DNA from 4 places in the Alteromonas sp. ABH2_165 genome. Region 1 is predicted to be linked to each of the others. Evidence: predicted binding sites of a transcription regulator. Region 1 holds the regulator's gene; each other region holds the start of a gene.
What was found. The regulator LexA, encoded in region 1, represses DNA repair genes until DNA is damaged. The targets are predictions, from matches to a motif close to TACTGTATNNNNATACAGTA.

Region 1 (5,437 bases):
TAAAAATTTTGCCGATGGATATGGACGAAGTCAGCTGCGTATCCTGCGACATTGTCGGCGGTGTACGAGAGGCGGTTACCCATTTGTTGACCATGGGTCACCGTCGTATTGGCATTATTAATTACAACACGGTCCATGGCGGCTTACTGCGCTACCAAGGGTTTCAGGAAGCCCATGATAATTTTGGGATCAGTGTCGATCTTGAGCTGGTGGTAAATAGTAACCCTAAAACCGACGAGACCTACGAAAGAATTATCCGCACCATGCTGAGCCGGGACGATCGGCCCACGGCATTTTTCACCTTCAACGATTACATTGCAACACTGGTTTACAAAGTAGCTAGCCAGCTTAAATTGCGTATTCCGTACGAGTTATCGGTAGTGGGATTCGATGACGACCCCTCTAGTAAAAACCTTTGGCCACCGCTAAGTACGGTGCATCAACCGGTGGAGAACCTGGGTAAGGCTGCGGCCGGAAAATTGATTCAACAGCTTGTACTTCATCGTCCTTACGAGGAAACCACTGATTTGCGATGTCGGTACGTGCAACGTAGCTCATGTGGCCCACTGTTGTGAACAAACCGGCAGTGTTGCAATTGTCAGCTAAGCTGACAGAGTACCGCCAGTGAGAAGGTTGACTCGGTTTCAGCGCAACGCCTACGCGTCGGGTGCTTTTACCAAAAGTACGCTGTGGAATTTTACAGACCTTCTGCTTCTTTACTACCTGGCAGATATTCAGGGCTTAGGAGCTTCGACAGCAGGTCTCATTTTAATGGTTTCACTGATTGTGTCCGGTATTCTGGATATCACGCTGTCAGTCATGCTCGATACCTATCGGCTGCGCTATCAGAAAGTTATTGCCCTAAGCGCCCCTATTACCGTGTTGTCTTTTGCTCTGCTGTTTTATCCCGTCGAATTGGCGAGAGAGTCGCTGTTTTTATTCTATCTCGTGGCTGCAATCGTGTTCAGAATTGGCTATGCGTTGTTGGATATTCCCCACAATGCCATGCTTGGTACGCTAACAAGCAATAGCCGTGAACGCACAAAGTTGTCATCTGCCCGCATCTTCTTCAACGCATCAGCCATTCTGGTTTTCGCTGCCTTCGCGGGTAAAGTTATTGCGTTGTTGGAAACCCCGGGAGATGACCTTCGATTATGGATGTTGGGCCTCTGCTGCCTGTTTATGCTGAGCAATATTTATTTATGCATCATGCCCGTGTGGTCATTACAAATTCAGCCTCTTCAAGTACAGCGGCCGCCACTGAGAGCCACCTTCACAGCGTTGTGTAAAAATCGCGCCTTTATGGTGCTGGCATTGTATGCGCTTTTACCTTGTATCTTTATTCCAGTGTTTTACAAATCCGGCGTCTACTTCGCCAGTATGTTACTGGCAGACGAAAAACTCACAAACTGGCTCATTATAAGCTTGGCCATTGGTAAATTGGTGGCATTGCCCGGCTTCGTAAAGCTGTCGTACCTGATAGAAAAGCATCACGCCATGATTCTTGGCTTAGTGGGTCTGATTGCGGTGTTACTCATATTCATGGTGTTTACGCCCCGGTCGCTACCTTTCCTGTGTTTGGCGTTCTTCTCGTGTGGCATTTTTGCCGGGGGGCTCATGGTGTTGATATGGTCCGCGCTACCCGACACTATCGAATATGGTTTGCGAGAAACGGGGGTAGTGAACCCTACGCTAACCTTTGGCGCTTTCCACCTGGTGATGCGGGTGAGTGATGGACTGTCATTCGCGGTGATAGCGGGGGTACTGGAATGGTCTGCGTTGCAAACTGCAGGAAATGCAGAATTCTTTGTCGATAGCATTGCCATTATTGCCGCTATCGGCTGTGTCCTTGGCGTTGCCGTGCTCTGGTTTTATCCGATTACCCATCAATGTCACCAGGAAATGGTAAATACAGCTGAGGAAAAAACCGCAATCAATCAACGTTGATCACTTGTCAATCTTGCATAACTGTATATACTCACAGGAACTGTATAGAAAAACAGGGCTGTTTATGCGTCCACTTACCCCAAGACAAACGGAAGTTCTCGAACTCATTAAAACCACCATGCTGGAAACCGGTATGCCGCCAACGCGTGCCGAAATCGCCAGGCAACTGGGTTTTAAATCGGCCAATGCGGCGGAAGAGCACTTAAAAGCACTGGCACGAAAAGGGGTAATCGAAATCCTGGCGGGTACCTCCCGGGGTATTAAACTGAATATTCCTCTGGAAGGTGAAAACGAGGAAGATGCCGGTTTACCGTTAATTGGGCGGGTTGCTGCCGGTGAGCCAATTCTGGCCCAGGAACATGTGGAAATGCACTACAAGGTCGATCCTGACTTGTTCCACCCCCGTGCAGATTTTCTGCTGCGCGTAAACGGCATGAGTATGAAAGATATCGGTATTTTAGATGGCGATCTTCTCGCAGTGCACCGTACTACAGATGTTCACAATGGGCAGGTTGTGGTTGCACGTGTTGATGAAGACGTAACCGTGAAACGTCTTGAAAAACGTGGCCGAGAAGTATGGCTGCATGCTGAAAACGACGAATTCAACACGATTAAGGTAGATTTGGCGTCAGAGCCTTTCAATATTGAAGGTTTAGCCGTTGGTGTGATCAGAAACGCCGACTGGATGTAAGCGCCGGGCACCGTACCAAACAAAATAGATTTTATAGAATAAGAAAGGCGATGCACTGAAGTGAGCATCGCCTTTTTCTTTTATCAATATGGTGCCCTTAACGAAGCGCTAGTGAAGGATTTGCCCTAACTTAATAACTGGTGTGAGCATAGTGCAGTGTTTTTAGTGCCAGCATAAAAACGTCAGCATTTTTTTCGCCACTCACATTCTTCACTACAGTCACTGCTGTGTTGTGTTCACGACACAGAATCGTCATGGTAATACCACCCATGCTGCCGCCTGAATGCATCACCGCGGTGGGAATGTCGTCCATTAACTTAAGTGCTTCCACGTTAGCTTTATACGCTTCCCGTTCTCGATAATCGCCAAAGCCAACTTTCCAGCCAATGCCGTAGCCCACTTCGTCCCCGTTATTTAACGTTGCCCGGGTAAACATGGATTTCGTTGTTTCTGCAGCCAAATAATCACTGGCTACGTGAGCCACTGCAAAGCGCACAATGTCAGATGGCGAGGCAATAAAACCGCCACCTGCCCACTTGTAGCTGTGGTCGGTTTGGGGAGCGTTAATCAAAGTGCCTTCTTCGGTTGTATAGGGCCGGGCGCGGTTTTCGATAATTGTGAACTGATCATCAAATACAGTTTCTTTTAGCGATAAAGGCGCAAACACTTCCTGTTCGATAATCTGACGAAAATCCCGATTGCCATCAGCGCCTTCCATTGCAGCACTGACTAACGTCCAGGCGAATGTGGAATAGCTGAAATCGGTACCTGGTGAGAATTCCAGCGGATCATCCTTAAACATGGCGAGGGCGCTGTTAATATCTGGGTAGGTTTCATTGAGCAAAAACTCATTCGCGCCTTCTTTGTAATGGCGAATACCGGCTGTATGAGAGGCTAACTGACGTAAGGTAATGACTGGCTTGTCTTTCGGCCAATCAGCGACATAGTCGGTTACCGGTGCATCTAAATCAATTTTACCTTCGTCATACAGCCGCATCATTGCTGCCGTTGCGATGAGCTTGGATACACTGCCGATGCGAACCTTGTGGTGCGGTGTCATGGCGACGCGATTTTCTACATCGGCATAGCCAAAACCCTCGGCCATCATAATGCCTTTTTCATTACCCAATGCCATAGTGATGCCTGGCACAGTGTCATGATTAACCGCTTCATTGAACATAGCGGAGATGGCGTTTTTCGGGAGTGGCTTGGAGAACGCGTTAAAACAGAGCGCAAGGGAAAGCGCTGAAAAAAGAAGTGATTTGTGCAGCAAAAGGACAATCCTGTCTGAAGGTTAAACCTTTACCCTACAGGATGTTTTTCATCTGGCAAATAAAAAGCCCGCTTTCGCGGGCTATGCATCTGGACGGTGATGCAGTAATCGATATTAGCGCTATTACTTAGCCGCTTGTGCTTCAGCGGTGATGCGCAGGGTAACTTCGTCACTTACATTCGGTACATACGTGTCGATACCGAAATCAGAGCGTTTAATCGTTGTTTTTGCATCGAAGCCTACCGCTTGTTTCTGAGTCATCGGGTGCACGCCTGCGCCATTCAGTGTTACGTCCAGTGTCACTTCTTTCGTTACACCTTTGATGGTCAGATCGCCGGTGACTTCCATCGTTTTGTCACCCGTTACCTCAACGTCAGTGCTTTTGAATGTAGCTTTAGGGAATTTAGCTTCGTTGAACCAGCCTTCTTCCATGAATTCTTCGGTCAGTTTCGCAACAAAGGTATCCATAGACGCAATTGATACAGAAACGTCTACCTTACTGTCTTCTGGGCTCTCTTTGTCATAAACAATAGTCCCCTCAGCACCGTTAATTGCTGCTGTAGGGTTAGAAAAACCGAAGTGGCTCCACGACGCAATGACATTGGTGTGAGTCGGGTCGATTTTATAAGACACAGGTGCCGCCAATGCACTTACGCTGAACAAACCTGAAAGCAGTACCGCTGGGATCAATTTAGTCATTACCAATTTCCTTTTTAAACTTGGGGTGTCAAAACAATGAATGTTGTCAGATGATTAATGATACGGCTTCCTGAGAAATTAGATGTATTTAAGATCTGAACAAAACATTCTAATAATCAGAATGAATGCAAAACTTGTCATAATGACCGTCTCCTCATTTCACCATTTCAATGAAACCCGCCATTTATTTTTCACCTAAAGTCTAGACATTGAGCAAAAACTGTTTAATTCTTATACCGTAGTTAACAGAAAAATAACAAAATAAGATAATAATTAACAAGTCGGGCGACTATACGACAGAATCCTGTGAGCAGGGTATTACACAAGATTCTCCATCACGGAGGTGTTGAGTGAAAAAACTCGTAAGTAACGCATTGATGGTTTGGGGGGCAATGAGCGTCGTCACCGCGACCAGCGCACTAGCTCAAACTCATTCTACGTCAGAACGCGCAGGCGAACTGAATCTGCGTCAGGGAGTGACGGATATCAGCGGTCAGGTTTACGACCTGCATATGCTGATGTTTTCGATATGTGTCGCCATCGCCGTCGTGGTGTTTGGAGCGATGTTCTACTCCATTCTCAAACACCGAAAATCTAAAGGCGCCAAGCCAGCGCACTTCCATGAAAACGTGAAAGTCGAAATCGCGTGGACGGTGATCCCGTTTTTGATCCTGATATTTATGGCAGTACCGGCAGCCCAAACCCTGATTGCCATGGAAGATACCAGTAAGCCAGATATGACGGTATTAGTCACCGGTTCGCAGTGGAAATGGCACTACCAATACATGGACTCAGACGTTTCTTTCTATTCAGTAATGGCTACACAG
Region 2 (5,437 bases), on a different contig from region 1:
AGACTCGGTGAACTTAGTCACGGTGTATTGGATGTAACGGTAGGCCCGTTGGTAAACCTTTGGGGGTTTGGTCCGAATAAGCGCCCTGAAAAAGTACCTAGCGAAGAGCAAGTTGCAGAAGTGCGCGCCTATGTTGGTCTTGATAAAATCAATATGACGCCGGATGGATTGCGTAAGTTGCACCCAATGGTTTACGTTGACCTATCGACCATCGCCAAGGGCTATGGTGTCGATCAGGTTGCGGAAATCATGGAGAAGAATAACGTACATGATTATCTGGTAGAAATCGGCGGCGAAATGCGCGTGAAGGGCGAACGGGGCAATGGTGAGGAATGGTTGATAGCCATTGAGAAACCCGTGTCAACGGAACGCTCTGTACAGAAAATTGTCTCAGTGGGTACCAATGCAATTGCAACGTCGGGTGACTACCGCAATTACTATGAGATGGATGGCAAACGTTATTCGCATTTGATTGACCCGCGCACGGGATCACCAATCACCCATAATCTGGTGTCGGTTACTGTGGTGCATCCGTCATCAATGACAGCTGATGGTTTAGCTACGGCATTTAACGTGATGGGCTGGGATGAAGCAAAAGCGCTTGCGGAGAAAGAGGATTTAGCCGTATTTCTGATCAAACGAACGAAAGACGGATTTGAAGAATATGCTTCGCCACAGTTCGATGAAATCGTTGAAGTGAAAAATTAGGAGTCGTTAACTATGTCCACCTTTATTCTCGCATTCGTATTCTTTCTCGCCATGGTGATGGCCATGGGTGTTGGATACATGGTGCAAAAGAAGTCTATCGCCGGTAGCTGCGGCGGGTTAGGTGCGCTGGGTATTGAAAAGGCCTGTGATTGCCCGGAGCCTTGCGACCGGAAAAAAGCGCGCATGGAAAGAGAAGAAGCCCGTCAGAAGAAAATTGCGGAATGGAAAGACAACCAGATCCTGTAATGGGTACGCTGAATTAACAGTGTAAAGAAAGGTCGATACATCTTGTACCGGCCTTTTTTATTCTACGAGAGGTTGGGATTACTCGTAAGAATAGCTCATGGTTACATTGCTATAGGTGCTATATGCGCGCAGTCCGATATGCCATGTTCCCGCTTCAGGTGCAGTGAAGGTACATACTTCGTTGTTGCCACTCTTATATGGGCGACAATTGTACGCACTGGTCGTGGGCTGAGAGCCGTATCGCACGTAGAGATCTGCATCGCCACTGCCACCGGCAATCTGAATGGTCATAGTGGAAACGCCAGCGGGGATGGTCCAGGTGTATCGATCCCAAGCTGAACGTGAACCAGAAAGACCAGTAAGTTGACCTGATACCGGTTCTACACCGGGTTCCGTTGGCGTACCGCCGCCATCCCCACTGCCATCACAACCATTGTTGTTCAGGTAGCTGTTGGCTTCTCCCACGCGAACCAGACCATAGCCGTAATAGTTATCACGACCTGCGCTGCCACGGTCTTCCGCAGTTGCGGCTAATGCACTGCGTATCTGACTTGCGCTACACTGAGGGTGAAAGCTCCATACCAGTGCCGCTGCACCTGCAACATGAGGGGTCGCCATGGATGTACCGTTAAGAGTCGCATAGCTGTTTGTAGGATAGGTTGAATAGACCGAGCTACCAGGGGCTGAGATTTCAACCTGTGAGTTATACTGAGAATAGCTCGCACGGTTCTTACCGGAGTCTACGGCAGCAACTGAAACAACTGCATCGTAAGATGCCGGATAAGAAAGGGAACTGTTGCCATCGTTACCAGCAGCGGCAACCAATAGCATGTTGTCATCAACAAAGCCTTGCATCGCGTTGGCTTCAGCTGACGATGAACCCGCTCCGCCCAAACTCATGTTTACCACGTCGGCGCCAGCATCCTGACATTGGTCAATGGCGGTGATGATATCTGAAGCGTAAGTCCAGCTGCCGCTATCATCAAAAATCTTCACTATGTGTAAGTTTACGCCGGGATAAACGCCAATCACGCCCTCTGTGTTGTCGTAGGCAGCAATGGTGCCTGCCACGTGTGTGCCATGACCGTTCCCATCGTTATACCAGTTACCAACCGCACTGTTATTCCCCTGGCCGGTAACACCGTCATTTTGACCGGGAAGATCGGGATGCCCAAGATTGTAGCCTGTGTCGATAATACACACTTTACGGGCACTGGTATCAGACTGGAAAAGTTGGTTTGCCTGAACCATGTTGTAACCGTAAGGTGTGGTCTGCGCCATCAGGTGGCGTTTTGGATCGGGAGCAACCTCAATGTCTTTGTTTTTCATAAGCGCATTGAGTGCTTTCTTGTTAAGCGTTACCGACGCCATACCATGGCGTGACATTACTTTATGTGTTTTACCACCTACACGCTGAATGGCCGATTTCACTGATGCTACTGACATCGCCCGCGGATTGGCTTTGCTGGTAGTCTCCAGGCCAGATTCTGTTTCTTCAGCAATACCTGTCTTGAAGGTCACAATATAGCGCTCTTCCGCGCCACCCCTTGCATTGCGCTGGAGCGCCCGAAGTTCTTTCAAATCTAATGGTGTTAGGGGCGATGACGCTACCTTGATCGGACCTGCGTCGCTGGTTTCAGTAATCGCATTCGCCGACAGAGCAATTAAGCTTAATGACGTTGCAATAAGGGTTTTGGTTGGAAATGTGTATGATTTGGACATTTATTTTCCTGTCTTGTCGTTATTTTTTCCCACTCGCTCTCTGCGGAGCGCTACTTCGGGGTGTTTAACCGGCCTGTGCACGCCATTTCAGATGGCTTTATTGTTTTTCCTTTGCCGTTCCGTCGACTAAAAAATCGGCTAAATGAAACGGCGATACGCAAGCGTTGTAAAAGCTACTTTTGCTAAGCAGCACGAAATCTATACTACGGATAGGTGGGGGCTGTAACGTATAACGTCGCATAATCTCGTATCGGAATAGACACGTATTACAGGGGTGAGTATTTCGCTGCGAGATACAGCAACAGGGCGGTACAGACAGATAGGCGTCACTTAATATTTAAATTCATAAAAATGAAATAAAAACAGATTTATAGGTGGCGTGGATAAATTTTCAGAAATTTTTTAGCAAGGGCGAAATAATACTTTGCAAAAAATCTGCTTTATTCAGCAAAGAGAAGAGGAGTATTAGAGCAGACCAATTAAACACTTCTATTGCTGGCAATTTTCGTTAAAATGCTGTGTATGTATACAGTGTGGTGGCGATGTGCGGAAAATCATTCACGTTGATATGGATTGCTTCTACGCGGCAGTTGAGATGCGTGATAATCCGTCGTTAACCCATAAGCCCATAGCTATTGGCGGCAGCTCTGACCGCCGTGGCGTTATTTCTACCTGCAACTACCCTGCGCGTAAATACGGTGTACGTTCGGCTATGGCTACCGCTTATGCGAAACGTTTGTGCCCTGATCTCATTCTCGTACCTGGCCGCATGGATGTTTACGTTAGAGAAAGCCAGAAAATCCGCGAAATATTCAACGATTACACCGATCTCATCGAACCCTTATCACTCGATGAAGCCTACCTTGATGTCACACACACGCGCTTGTTTAATGGCAGCGCCACGTTAATCGCTGAAGATATTCGCCGGCGAATCAAGCAAGAGCTGAATCTAACCGCGTCTGCTGGTGTCGCTCCTTGTAAGTTTGTAGCCAAAGTTGCCAGTGATGAAAACAAGCCCGATGGCCTGTGTGTGATCACGCCGGACAAACTCGATAGTTTCGTTCGTGCCATGCCATTGGCTAAAATTCCCGGGGTAGGTAAGGTGACGCAACAAAAGTTGCAGCGCTTGGGTTTGCATAATTGTGCTGACGTGCGGAAATACCCCTTCGAGCGTTTGCAAAAGGAGCTGGGGAAATTTGGCACCGTGTTGTGGAATCGTGCTCACGGTATTGATGATCGTGATGTTAATACCACTCGGGAACGCAAATCCATAGGTGTTGAACGTACCTTTAGCACAGATTTACACTCGCTAGAGGAGTGCCGGGACGTTATCCCTGCGTTGTGGGAGAAAATGCAGCAACGAATAGCGTCACATTTACAGAAATCTGGCGCAAAACGCTGCCTCATACGCTCGCAGGGTGTTAAGCTAAAATTCCAGGATTTTCAACAGACCACAGTAGAGCACCGGCATCACGATATTGAAGCGCCTTTCTTTTATGAACTCCTCGACGAAGCCTGGCAGCGTTCAAGGGGAAGAGGTGTGAGGCTGGTGGGTATTCATATTGGTCTGGCTGACGGAACATCTGTTGAACAATTAAAGCTACCTTTGGAGGATGACTAAGGTGCCAAACAGCATTAAACCCGGAACTTATCAGCATTATAAAGGCAACTTTTATACTGTTATTGGTGTGGCTACCCATTCCGAAGACGAAACTAAATTGGTCGTCTATCGCCCCGAATACGGCGACAGAGCGTTGTGGGTAAGACCACTGGAGATGTTTGTTGAGAATGTAGAGGTTGATGGCGAAGCTGTACCGAGATTTCGTTATGTTGACGAGCATAATCCGGACTAACGGATACCGTTGAAGCGACATCAGGTAAACCTGAACTGCAAATGCACTGTTCATTTGTAAGCTACGTATCAGCCATAACACACGTAAACAGGGAAAGAAGATGATATTTCCAGTTAAACAAAAAATTAATTCGTTGATAGCGGTAGTCACGCTTATTGGCTGCACAGGTGGCGCATTCGCTCAGGATTTTGATAACGTTAAAATAAAAGATACGCCGCTGCGCGGTTCAGTGCATATGTTTGAAGGCGCCGGTGGCAATATCGGCGTATCTGCCGGTGAAGACGGTATTCTCATTATTGATGATCAGTTTGCGCCACTGGCTGAAAAGATTGCGGCCGCACTGAAAGAATTGGGTAACGATGCACCTAAATATCTGGTAAATACCCATTTCCACGGCGACCACACTGGCGCCAACGCATTCTTCCACGACCACAAAGACAGCACAATTTTCGCCCACGAAAATGTGCGTGTTCGTTTGGCGTCAGATGAAAAAGTTGCTCCGGGCGCGTTGCCCGTGGTGACGTTCGCAGATGGCATTACCATTCACTTTAATAACGAAACCCTCAACGTTTTTCACCTCGAACACGGTCATACCGATGGCGATAGTGTGGTGTGGTTTAAAGAGCCGAATGTCATGCACACTGGTGATCTGTTCTTCAATAAACGATTTCCGTTTATTGATTTAAGTTCCGGTGGCAGCGTTGATGGATACGTGGCGGCGGTGAAAACCTTACTGGGTAAAATTGATGACGATACCATCATTATTCCCGGTCATGGCCCGTTGGCAGACAAAGCTGACTACGAAAACTTTCTCGCGATGATTGAAGAAACCCGCAGCACAGTAGAGAAAATGAAAGCGGATGGACTCACTCAGGAGCAGGCAATTGAAAAAGGCCTGGGTAGCCAGT
Region 3 (5,437 bases), on a different contig from region 1:
ATCTTTATAGAGCATGCGAGCTATCAAAACTTCTTTCTTATTCAGTGCATAGCATGACTGCACGTTTTTCCAGTCGGGTTTAATTCGAGATTGAATATTTACCACCACCATGGCCTCTCTACGCTCGCCTTCAGCCTGAGAGCCCAGCTTGTGAATGTGGAAGATCTCGATTTTGTCTACATGGTCATCAATCACCAATACTTTTTCCGACCCCACTCCCAGCCCAGCTTCATGAAGGCACTCGCTGACCTTATCGCTAAAACGGCTCTGCTGAGACGAAGCGCTAAATGCGAGTTTACGATTTTTCACCGCAAGCACACCGCTTTCCGCGAAATAGGATTCGGCCTGAACATTGTACGCCTGTACTTCTAGCTTACTGTTACACACCACAAACGCCGTTTTGATATGATCGTACAAACCTTGCGCTAAGTGGCGCTGTTGCCTGAAGACTTCTTCGTCTCGAAAGAAGCGGGCAGCACGAATAAAATGAGGCACTAATCGTTTGAATGCAACATGCTCGAAGGTCGAAAAGTCGTCGTTTTGCTCTGCTCTGCACACGCCCAGGTAAGCTTCATAGCGGGCATCCCGCATTAATAGCGCCCCAAGCATTTTTTCAGCATTCAGCGGAGACAGGATCTGCTCGATGAAAGTGGGCGCATCTTTCTGATCACGAAATACCTTTTCGCTGGTATCGAAAATATCGCCTTCGTGGAGTTTTAGAAACAAAGGCTTAAAAACAGAGAGAGAGGAGAGAGAAGCAAGTGCTTCAGGATTATGGACTGCTTCTTCCTGCACTTTAATGCGAAGGGCGACTTCCCGTTCGTTGACGAGATCTCTGAGCAACAGGAAGGTTTTATCTGCCTGAAAAACCTGATTGCATGTGGCAAGCACTCTTCCCCACTTCCGGGTAAGTGCTGCATCGTAGATTTCGATAATAAGGTTATCGAAATCTACGGTTTCATTTTTAACGTCGTAATCCATAACAGTTCGGCCATCCGAGGTCAGCATTCCAATTCAGAAAACTCAACGTTTATTGCTTAAGCCTAAAAATACTGCTACCCGTAACTGCACACCGCATCGATGAATTAACAAACAGTATTTGTAAGACTGTACCAGACTGGTTATTTTCCGTTCATTATACTTTAGTCAAAGTTACTGATATTTAATCTTGCTGTCGAGGTGTTTCGAGAATAACTATTCCTTTTAGTTACTGTATAAATTCACAGCGGGGTCTGGCATAATCAGGCGGTTTTACTAATCAACTCAGCGGTGACTTGCCTGATGGATGTATCTTTACTTCTCGACGACCTCAACGATAAACAACGTGAAGCCGTAGCAGCCCCACAAACCAACATGCTAGTGTTAGCCGGCGCGGGAAGTGGTAAAACCAGAGTGCTGGTTCATCGAATCGCCTGGCTGATGGAAGTAGAGAACATTGCGCCTTTCTCAATTTTGGCGGTTACGTTCACCAATAAAGCGGCCAAAGAAATGCGTGGCCGCATTGAAAGTTTGATGAAACGTAGCATGCATACCATGTGGATGGGCACGTTTCACGGTTTAGCTCACCGGTTGCTGCGCGCGCATCACGCCGAAGCCGGGTTACCGGAAAACTTTCAGATCCTCGACTCAGACGATCAGTACCGCCTAATCCGACGTATCCTCAAAGCCATGAATTTGGACGAAAAGCATTGGCCGCCAAGGCAGGTGCAGTGGTATATCAACGGCAATAAAGACGAAGGCTTACGCCCCCAGCACATTGATACGCACAACGACCATACCCAACAAAAAATGCGCGACATCTACGCGGCTTACCAGGAGTCTTGTGATCGTTCAGGATTGGTGGATTTTGCCGAGTTACTACTGCGTGCCCACGAACTATGGGCTCGCAATCCAGAGATCCTCGCTCACTATCAGAAGCGGTTCCGCGCTATACTGGTCGACGAATTCCAGGACACCAACAATATTCAGTACGCCTGGCTACGCATGCTGTGTAGCACTGGTGATAACACCATTATGATCGTAGGTGATGACGACCAGTCAATTTACGGGTGGCGTGGTGCTAACGTCGATAACATTCATAAATTTCTAAAAGACTTCCCCAAGCCAGAAACAATCCGCCTAGAGCAGAACTATCGGTCTACCAGTACCATACTCAAAGCCGCTAACGCCGTTATCGACAATAATACCGGCCGCCTGGGTAAAGAACTCTGGACTGACGGCGCCGAAGGTGAACTGGTATCGGTGTATGCCGGCTTTAATGAGCTTGATGAAGCCCGTTTCATCGTCTCGCAAATTAAATCCTGGTTGCAGCAAGGTCATCCGCTGGCTGAATCCGCCATTTTGTATCGTAACAATGCCCAGTCGCGGGTTTTGGAAGAAGCTCTACTTCATGAAGGTTTGGCGTACCGTATTTATGGTGGTTTACGATTCTTCGAACGTCAGGAAATCAAAGACGCTCTTGGTTACCTGCGCATGATTAACCATCCACACGACGATGCCGCTTACGAGCGCGTGGTGAATACACCAAGTCGAGGTATGGGAGAAAAAACCCTGTCCACCATCCGGGAAACAGCGCGAGCGCACAACTGTTCACTGTGGCAGGCGAGTAATTTATTAATCGCTGAGGGCGCATTAAAAGGCCGCGCAGCCAATGCACTACAGAGTTTTATTTTACTGATCACAGAGCTTGAACAGGCTACCGAAGGCCAGCCACTGGAAGAACAGGCAGATAAAGCCATCCGTCAGTCCGGCCTTTATGCCATGTACCAGGCTGAAAAAGGGGAAAAGGCCCAGGCAAGATTAGAAAACCTTGAAGAGTTGGTTACCGCCTGTAAGCAGTTTGTCGTGCCAGAAGAGGCCGATGAAATGACGCCGCTGAGTGCCTTTCTTGCCCACGCTTCTCTTGAAGCAGGAGAAACCCAGGCCGACTCCGATCAAGACGCGGTGCAAATGATGACCATCCATACAGCGAAAGGTCTGGAGTTCCCCCTGGTATTTATGGCCGGGGTGGAAGAAGGCATGTTCCCAAGCCAAATGACCAACGACGAACCCGGCCGCATGGAAGAAGAGCGTCGACTTGCGTATGTAGGTATGACGCGAGCCATGAAGAAGCTGTTTATCACTTATGCAGAAAGTCGTCGCCTATATGGACAGGATAAATACCATACGGCTTCCCGTTTTATTCGTGAAATTCCCACTGAGTGCGTTGAAGAAGTGCGGCTTAAATCCACGGTATCACGTCCGGTACATAACCGTTTCTCTCGTGCCACATCACACGAAAGCTTCGAACAAACCGGCTTCCAGTTAGGGCAGCGGGTGACTCACCGCAAATTCGGTGAAGGTATTGTGCTGAATTACGAGGGTTCTGGCGACCATGCCCGAGTGCAGGTAAACTTTGATGAATTCGGCAGTAAATGGCTGGTGCTGGCTTACGCTAAACTTCAGCCAGCCTAAGCCGATACCTTTCAGATACGTCTATAGTTTACAGAGTTAGCCTCGCTGGGGTCGGAAATGCAAACGAAAGTGCTGGTGATTGAAAGTAGCCAGAAGGGCCTTCAATTGGTGTCAAAGCTAGTGCGTAAGGCTGGCTTGATCCCTGTTGGAGTGAGCTCCCTTACCGAAGCCCAAGTGCGCTTTTCTCTGTCTACTCCAGAGGAATACCTCTGTGCGGTAGTCGCTTACAGCCTGCCCGATGCACCACATGGCGAGGCGATCGACTTTACCATTTCTGCGTTCATGCCCACCATTGTGGTGACAGACCAAGCCGATGCCGAAACCCGTAAAGCCATTCTCGGCCGTGAAATTGTTGATTATCTAGTAAAAGATAATCATCAAATTTACGACTATTTAAGCCGCCTGCTTGCCCGGTTGGATAAAAATAAATCGATTGGTGTATTGGTGGTCGATGACAAGCGTAAAAGTCGCACCGCCATGGTATCGCTGCTGCGACGTCACAACTTTCTCGTTTATTCTGCCAATGGGCAAGACGAGGCCATGGCGTACTTATCGGACAATCCGCATATTCAGCTGATGCTTGTCGATTACACCATAGATGGTAACGAAGGCATTCATTTTATCGCTGAGCTACGCCGGGCCTATTCAAAAGAAGAAATGGCGATTATTGGTATCGCGGAAGACCGAACAGGCCTACTGCCAGCTACGTTTTTAAAAAGCGGCGCCAATGACTTTTTACGTAGCCCCTTTTGCCATGAAGAGTTCTTGTGCCGGGTCATGCAGAACCTGGAATTGCTAGAGAATGTTGAAACCCTGCGTAGGGTAGCCAATTCTGATTACCTCACTGGCTTACCAAACCGCCGTCATTTCTTTTTTTCTATTGCCACGCAATATCGACAGTCGCCAGAAAATCAGGCATTAGCACTTATCGACCTAGACCACTTTAAATCGGTGAACGATACCTACGGCCACGATGCCGGCGATGCGGTGTTGAAAACCGTTGCTGAACTTATCGCATCACTCTTTAGTGATGTGCCAGTGGCACGTTTCGGCGGTGAAGAATTTTGTGTATTTCTGCCTTTCCAGTCGGCACAAGAAGCGCAAAAGCGTGTTGAAGATTTCCGTCTTCTGGTGTCAGAAACCCCCGTTCTTTACAAAGACAAGTTGCTTAGCATTACCAGCAGTATCGGATTGGTGTTTGCTCATGGGGAGAATATTGAAACCTTGCTTACAGAAGCCGACAAGCTGCTTTATAAGGCGAAGTCGAGCGGGCGAAATCAGGTTTGCGCCCGCTCTATCTGAAGTTTGCGCTGTTGCTGACGATACGCGCGCAATGAATCGGTACTGAACACCACCAGCGCCAACCAGACAAAGCCGAAGGTAATCAATCTGGACATCTCAAACGGCTCGTTGTACACGAATAAGGCCAGCACAAACATGATCGACGGCCCAATGTACTGAAAAAAGCCGAGAGTGGAATACATTATGCGACGGGCAGCTGCTGTAAAACACAGTAAGGGTGCCGTAGTCACTAAACCAGCAGCCACAATTAAGGCATTCAGAGACCATTCATTGGCAAATAAATCGCTTTGTTCACTGGCGAAACCCACCCAGTAAACCAATGCAAATGGCAACAGTAATGTGGTTTCTATAAACAACCCCGGCAAAGAATCCACCGCCACTTTCTTACGCAGTAAACCGTAAATACTGAAAGTGATAGCCAGCACCAACGCTATCCAGGGTAAATGACCAAAAGTGAAAATCAGGATCCCTACCCCAGTGAGTGCCAATCCTACCGCTACTTTTTGCATTGGCCGCAATACTTCTCCCAGGAACAAGCGCCCAAAGAACACGTTTATCAATGGATTGATGTAATAACCTAAACTGGCTTCCAACAAGTGATCGTTATTAATTGCCCAAATGAAAAGCAGCCAGTTCGCACCTAATAGCAAGCCGGCGCAGAACAGGACTTTCATGACGGTGG
Region 4 (5,437 bases), on a different contig from region 1:
ATGCCGGGCGCGCAACAGCCCGTTATTCCCGAGAGCGGCGAAACCTGGTATAGCGCTGAAGCGTGGGCCGCGCTGCGCTTGAGTTCAAAGTCGCATTGGGATGTGCCAGTAAATGTAGATGGCAAAATAGTGCACGTTTTGGCGATGCATCCCACGCCGCCAACCTTTGATGGACCCGAGGATCGTAACGGCAAGCGTAATCATGATGAAATTCGATTGATGGCGGATTACCTCACACCAGACGGCGGCGAATATATTTATGATGATAACGGCCATGCTGTGTCGTTGGCTCGAAACAGCCGCTTTGTGCTGGTGGGCGATTTTAATGCAGCAGACAAAGGTGAGAAGTGGCGGCCTGGCGTGATAGAACAATTAACAGAACACCCACTGGTCAATAACGATGTAATACCGCTGAGTCAGGGTGGTGATGAAAGCAGTCCGGAGGCATTCAGTAATCGTTTTACCGCTTATTGGGGAGCACGGGCTGATTATGTGTTGCCGTCGCGTTTCGGCTTTTCAGTGCAAGGCAATGGTGTTTTCTGGCCATCAAAAGAAAGCCCGCTATTCCGTCTGGTTAAAGACAGAGAAGCGAGCTCCGATCATCGGTTGGTTTGGCTTGATGTTACGCTGAATAGTGATTAAGAACGATTGCGGCGGATAACTTTACTTTCCAGAGACTTATCCGCCAATTCCAGCTTCACCGCGCGTTCAAGAATAATATTGCCATCAACTGTGGCGTTTTCTTCAATTATCAAAACTGGCCAATTGCGTTCTGGCGTGCTCCATCCGTCTTCCGATCCCTCAAACACGATATCACCGTAAACGCGGGTGGAACCGACAAGCTTAATGGTGCCGTTGAGCGTGGTTAGATCACCTTTCACTTCTGTATCAGGCAGTGCAATATCGCCATTCACGGTTTCAATATTGCCTTCTACCATGCTGCCCGATGATAAGGTGATTGTGCCATTCACCGTTTCCAGTGAGCCAAATGCATTCAAATTCTCTCCAGCTGTAATATCGCCATTTACCGTTGTTGCGCTGTTAACGGCAACGTTATTATCGAGCACTATCGAGCCATTCACTGTACTCACATCGTTAGCAACAGCAAATTCTTTTAGCCGTACATCACCGTTTACCGAAGAAACATCACCCGCATGACGGCCAGGATCGATAGTGACAGAGCCCATAATACTGCTAACGTCTCCACCATCGTGGTAATCGCCATTGCCGCCGACATTAATAACACAACCTGACAGGGCTAATGCGCCAACAAGAGAAACAGCAAGTAAAGAGGATTTCCGGTTTAGCATTTTATTCTTCCATTTTCGAGGTATACACCGTGGCGACCTATTTTGAGGCAACGGTAAAATTATCTTAACGTACAGAACAATAAGAGCAATTACGGGGCCAACTAGAAAACCACTTTGTAATCAATTGGTTGGGAGTGTATGTGGGAGTGGAGGGAAGAGGGAGTTAGTCCGGAATACTATTTATTAGTGTTCCGGACTAAAAATGCTTATTGATCGAGCGGAGTATTAAAGTCTTCTGACAGTTCGAAGTCACCTTCGGCAGTGGCTAGCTTGTTGTCGTTGAAACTAAGCACAAGTTGCTTCTGGAAATCTTCACCGCGCTTTTCCATGCCACGCTTCATATCATAGACATAGTACCAGGTGCTTTTATTAAATGAGTCTTGTACTACGGGATGCCCGAGTACATAAATAACCTGCTCTTTGGTCATGCCTACACGCAGCTTTTGTACATCTCTTTCATCAAGGAAGTTGCCTTGCGGAACATCAATACGATAGATCCAGTTTGAGCAGGCAGTAGAGAAAAATACAGCGGTTAACAAAATAGCGATTTGATACAACTTCATGCGTTAGCGTGTCCAGTTATGCTTTGATTATAGTGACGGACATTATTTTCCTAACAGGATATGCCCAGGTGCAGGCTATCACAAAATAATGTGCGTCAGCATGCTACCCAATCACCTATGACCAATCAACCGCTTATTAGTTCGATTCGGCACTTTCCAACAGCTCTTTTGCATTTGCTAAGGCAGAATCTGTCACTTTATCGCCTGCGAGCAATCTTGCCAGTTCATCAATACGGTTTTGACGGGTTAATGGCAACATTTGTGTTTCTGTGGTTGTGCCATCGCTGAACTTGGTAACAAACAACTGATTATGGGCCTGCGCGGCAACTTGAGGTAAGTGTGTTACGCACATTACCTGACTCACTTTGCCGAGTTTGCGTAGCAGGCTGCCTACAATCGCCGCCGTCGGCCCGCTGATACCGGTATCTACTTCGTCAAATATCATTGTTGGCGTTGCGTTTTTATCGCTGGTGAGCACTTGTATCGCTAATCCAATTCGAGAAAGCTCACCACCGGAAACCACTTTTTCCAGTTGATCGGCGGGCTGCCCAGCATTGGTTGAAACGCGAATGATTACGTCGTCCAGCCCATGACTTGTGGGCGTTTTGTTCTCATCGTATTCAACGCCTATTTGCATACATGCATGCTGCATATTCATCTGGCGGATTTGACCTTCAATGGCGGTGGCAAGCTTAGCTGCAGCCTTCTGCCGGGAGGCCGATAAGGCTTCACACGCTTTTATATACTGGTTTCTCGCTTCTACAACTTCTTGTTGTAGATCTTCCAACCTACTCTCATCACCTTCCAGTTCAGCAAATTCTGCCGCTAAGTTTTGATGATGTGAAAACAGTTCTTCTGGCATTACTGCATGTTTCCGTGCCAGTTCCATCGCTTTGCTGTATCGAGATTCAACTTGTTGCAGGCGTAAGGGATCTATTTCCAGACCATCACAATAGCCGCGCAATTCTCGAGCGGCTTCCTCCACCTGAATTGAGGCATCGTTGAGCAACGCAATGATGGGGGTAAGTGCGCTGTCATGCTCTTCCAACTCACTGAGTCGATCCAGGCCGTTTTGGATGATAGATAGCGCATTGCCTTCATCATTCTCATACAGGTTATAAAAACTGGTTTGAGCTTGTTCCAAAAGCGTTTGCCCATTGCTTAAACGCTTATGCTCTGTTTCAAGCTCGATAAACTCGCCTTCTTCAATGGCAAACTCATCCAGTTCTTTAACCTGATAAGCCAATAATTGCTGGCGGTCTGCGCGTTGCTGCGCCTGTGTTTCCAGCGCCTTTAGCTCTGCCTGTTTACTCTTCCAGCTACGGTAGTGTTCCGCAACGCTGTTTAATAAGGCTGGGTGTGCGGCATACTGATCCACAAGTTTTCGCTGATAGTCATCTTTAAGCAGCTGTAAATGCGTATTCTGTCCATGAATAGCAATGAGGTACTGACCAAACTGTTTTAATTGCTGAAGTGAAACTGGTGTACCGTTAATGAACGCTTTAGAGCGGCCTTCACGAGAAATAACGCGACGCACGAAGCAACTGTCGTCTTCGTCATCGACTAACTCTTGCTCGTCAAGCCAGGCGAGTGCGGCTTTGTGGCCACTTAAATTGAAGTGGGCGACAATTTCAGCCTTGGTGGCTTCTTTTCTCACCGCACCGGCATCTGCTCGCTCACCTAAACAAAGGCTGAGCGCATCTATCGCAATAGATTTACCCGCACCAGTTTCACCGGTAACGGCCGTCATTCCCGCTTCAAAGTTTACGGACAATTGTTTTACAACAGCGAAGTTTTTAATCGATAAATTGACCAGCATTTTTTCACCGCAGTATGTTTATACAGTATGTGTAAATATATACAGTATTTTGGCGGTGTAAAGTGAAGTTTTTATTGAGGGTGGGAAAGCGCCAGTGGATAGCTGCTTATCCAATTGATTTACTAGCGAATTTAAATGTCAGCAGCAATATGCTCCTAAGCGATATTCCGTTTATATCGGTTATGGAGCGCTAGCGTGTAACCAGATGTCAGGGCCTTTAGCCTCTGCACTTTTGAAGCTTTTCACTGGAGTGACACAAAGATCATCGTAAAGCCGCGGGTTTGCAAGGATCTCATTTACCAAAGGGTCGTTTTGTTCGCCGCTTAGCCAGGCATCGATAACCTGGGGATCTGTTGGCAAAAAGCACGGGATGGACTTTTCGTGGAACTGGCTGAACCCAGGCTGGGGCGGGCGGGTGATCACTGAACAAACAGCGCAGCCATTGTCAAAAATACGGTAAACGGCGCCGATGAGCAGCCCCCGCCGCGCTTTCATCAGGTAATGCGCTTTGCCTTTACCTACCGGATTCGACTCGCCCACAGCCGTAGCGGCAACGATAGCGCGGCGTGATTGTATAGCATGTTTCCAAAATGGACTGTCGAGGTTTCTGGCGTTGAACGTTGTGCGGTCGCCTAATAACAGGCTGTCACCGTAGGGTTTGGCATCGAACCACCAGGTCGCATCAATGCTTGTTTGGGGACTCACGATGAGATTCGAGATTTTTCGTGAAGGATCTTTTCCATAAGCCGGGTAAAAGTTAATCACGTTCTCATTTTCTGCAGCGAAAAGAGGCAAGGTTTCAGTTAAACCTGCCTCAGATAACACTTCCTGCAAACCCGTGGATTTCGGTTCTCGTTGAATAAAGCCGCACATAGCAATCTCCAAATCTATTCAGCGTTTAAGATACGCTGATTGCGGCCCGATGTTTAGTGAAGGTGAAAAATAATCCTCGTGGTTATGCGACAACGTCACTCATAACATCTTGCAGCACAAAGGATTTTTTATTTGAATGCAGACGAATCCACAGGCCGGGATTTGCATCTAACTGTTGTTTTGCCATTTCAATGTCGGTGCTGAGTGGTGAATTCATAACATTAGCATAGGTTTGTATCTTGGCCGGTGCAGTAGACGCATCGACCACTGATTGCACAACCTTTTTTGCCGAGAGAATTGCTGCGGGGCCCAGGGTAAGGATAAAACCAGCCGCGCGACACTCTTGTTCATCGGCCTCACTGATGTTGCTGCCTCCGGCTTTAAACTTGCTGATGTGGTGTTCCAAAATGCTGCTGGAAATGGGAATAAGACCAGCCATATGTTCAGCTTTTGCACCGGAGCCGGGCTTTATATAGGCGAGGTGAGAGGCTGCGTTGTCTTCCGGACCATGACCAATAAAGAAAATATCCAGTCCGCCTAACGATTCGAGTTTATCGAGGTAAGCGGTGAGGCCAGCTTCCAGATTGGTTACATCGGTTTGCATGGGCGTAAAACTGTTAATTTTGGCGAAGAAGTCATCGCCCAGAATACGCTCAAAATCTCTTACAAAGCTCAGACTATTCGCCATGCTCATCGGTGCTAGTGCATCTTGGGTAAACACATTCAATCGCGACAATACAGGATCAAGTTCACGGGTACGCGCCTTTTCACCGAGTAACCGGTGAAACGCTTGCGCACCACGGCCGCCAAGCAACGCGATATTTATTTCTCCGGTTTTTTGAGAAGCGGTGGCAAGCAATTCTTCTAACATG

Region 2: dinB (DNA polymerase IV) is a predicted target of LexA. The motif match lies at 3,191-3,210, and genes of this name have one in related genera.
Region 3: uvrD (DNA helicase II) is a predicted target of LexA. The motif match lies at 1,209-1,228, and genes of this name have one in related genera.
Region 4: recN (DNA repair protein RecN) is a predicted target of LexA. The motif match lies at 3,701-3,720, and genes of this name have one in related genera.

The regions. Positions count from the first base shown of each region.
Region 1 covers NZ_JBSWWF010000002.1:138,404-143,840, forward strand. Annotated here, with positions in the region: gene ACXAFQ_RS05190 (LacI family DNA-binding transcriptional regulator) at 1-575, shown strand, start outside; gene ACXAFQ_RS05195 (MFS transporter) at 625-1,947, shown strand; gene lexA (transcriptional repressor LexA) at 2,012-2,638, shown strand; gene ACXAFQ_RS05205 (serine hydrolase domain-containing protein) at 2,769-3,911, opposite strand; gene ACXAFQ_RS05210 (YceI family protein) at 4,035-4,610, opposite strand; gene coxB (cytochrome c oxidase subunit II) at 5,003-5,437, shown strand, end outside.
Region 2 covers NZ_JBSWWF010000005.1:88,599-94,035, reverse strand. Annotated here, with positions in the region: gene ACXAFQ_RS11130 (FAD:protein FMN transferase) at 1-708, shown strand, start outside; gene nqrM ((Na+)-NQR maturation NqrM) at 721-954, shown strand; gene ACXAFQ_RS11120 (S8 family serine peptidase) at 1,033-2,676, opposite strand; gene dinB (DNA polymerase IV) at 3,221-4,297, shown strand; gene ACXAFQ_RS11110 (DUF1653 domain-containing protein) at 4,299-4,529, shown strand; gene ACXAFQ_RS11105 (MBL fold metallo-hydrolase) at 4,630-5,437, shown strand, end outside.
Region 3 covers NZ_JBSWWF010000010.1:63,628-69,064, reverse strand. Annotated here, with positions in the region: gene ACXAFQ_RS18380 (hypothetical protein) at 1-981, opposite strand, end outside; gene uvrD (DNA helicase II) at 1,282-3,453, shown strand; gene ACXAFQ_RS18370 (diguanylate cyclase) at 3,511-4,755, shown strand; gene rarD (EamA family transporter RarD) at 4,731-5,437, opposite strand, start outside.
Region 4 covers NZ_JBSWWF010000001.1:760,780-766,216, forward strand. Annotated here, with positions in the region: gene ACXAFQ_RS03385 (endonuclease/exonuclease/phosphatase family protein) at 1-642, shown strand, start outside; gene ACXAFQ_RS03390 (DUF4097 family beta strand repeat-containing protein) at 639-1,310, opposite strand; gene ACXAFQ_RS03395 (outer membrane protein assembly factor BamE) at 1,517-1,873, opposite strand; gene recN (DNA repair protein RecN) at 2,010-3,692, opposite strand; gene ACXAFQ_RS03405 (SOS response-associated peptidase family protein) at 3,873-4,565, opposite strand; gene ACXAFQ_RS03410 (6-phosphogluconolactonase) at 4,648-5,437, opposite strand, start outside.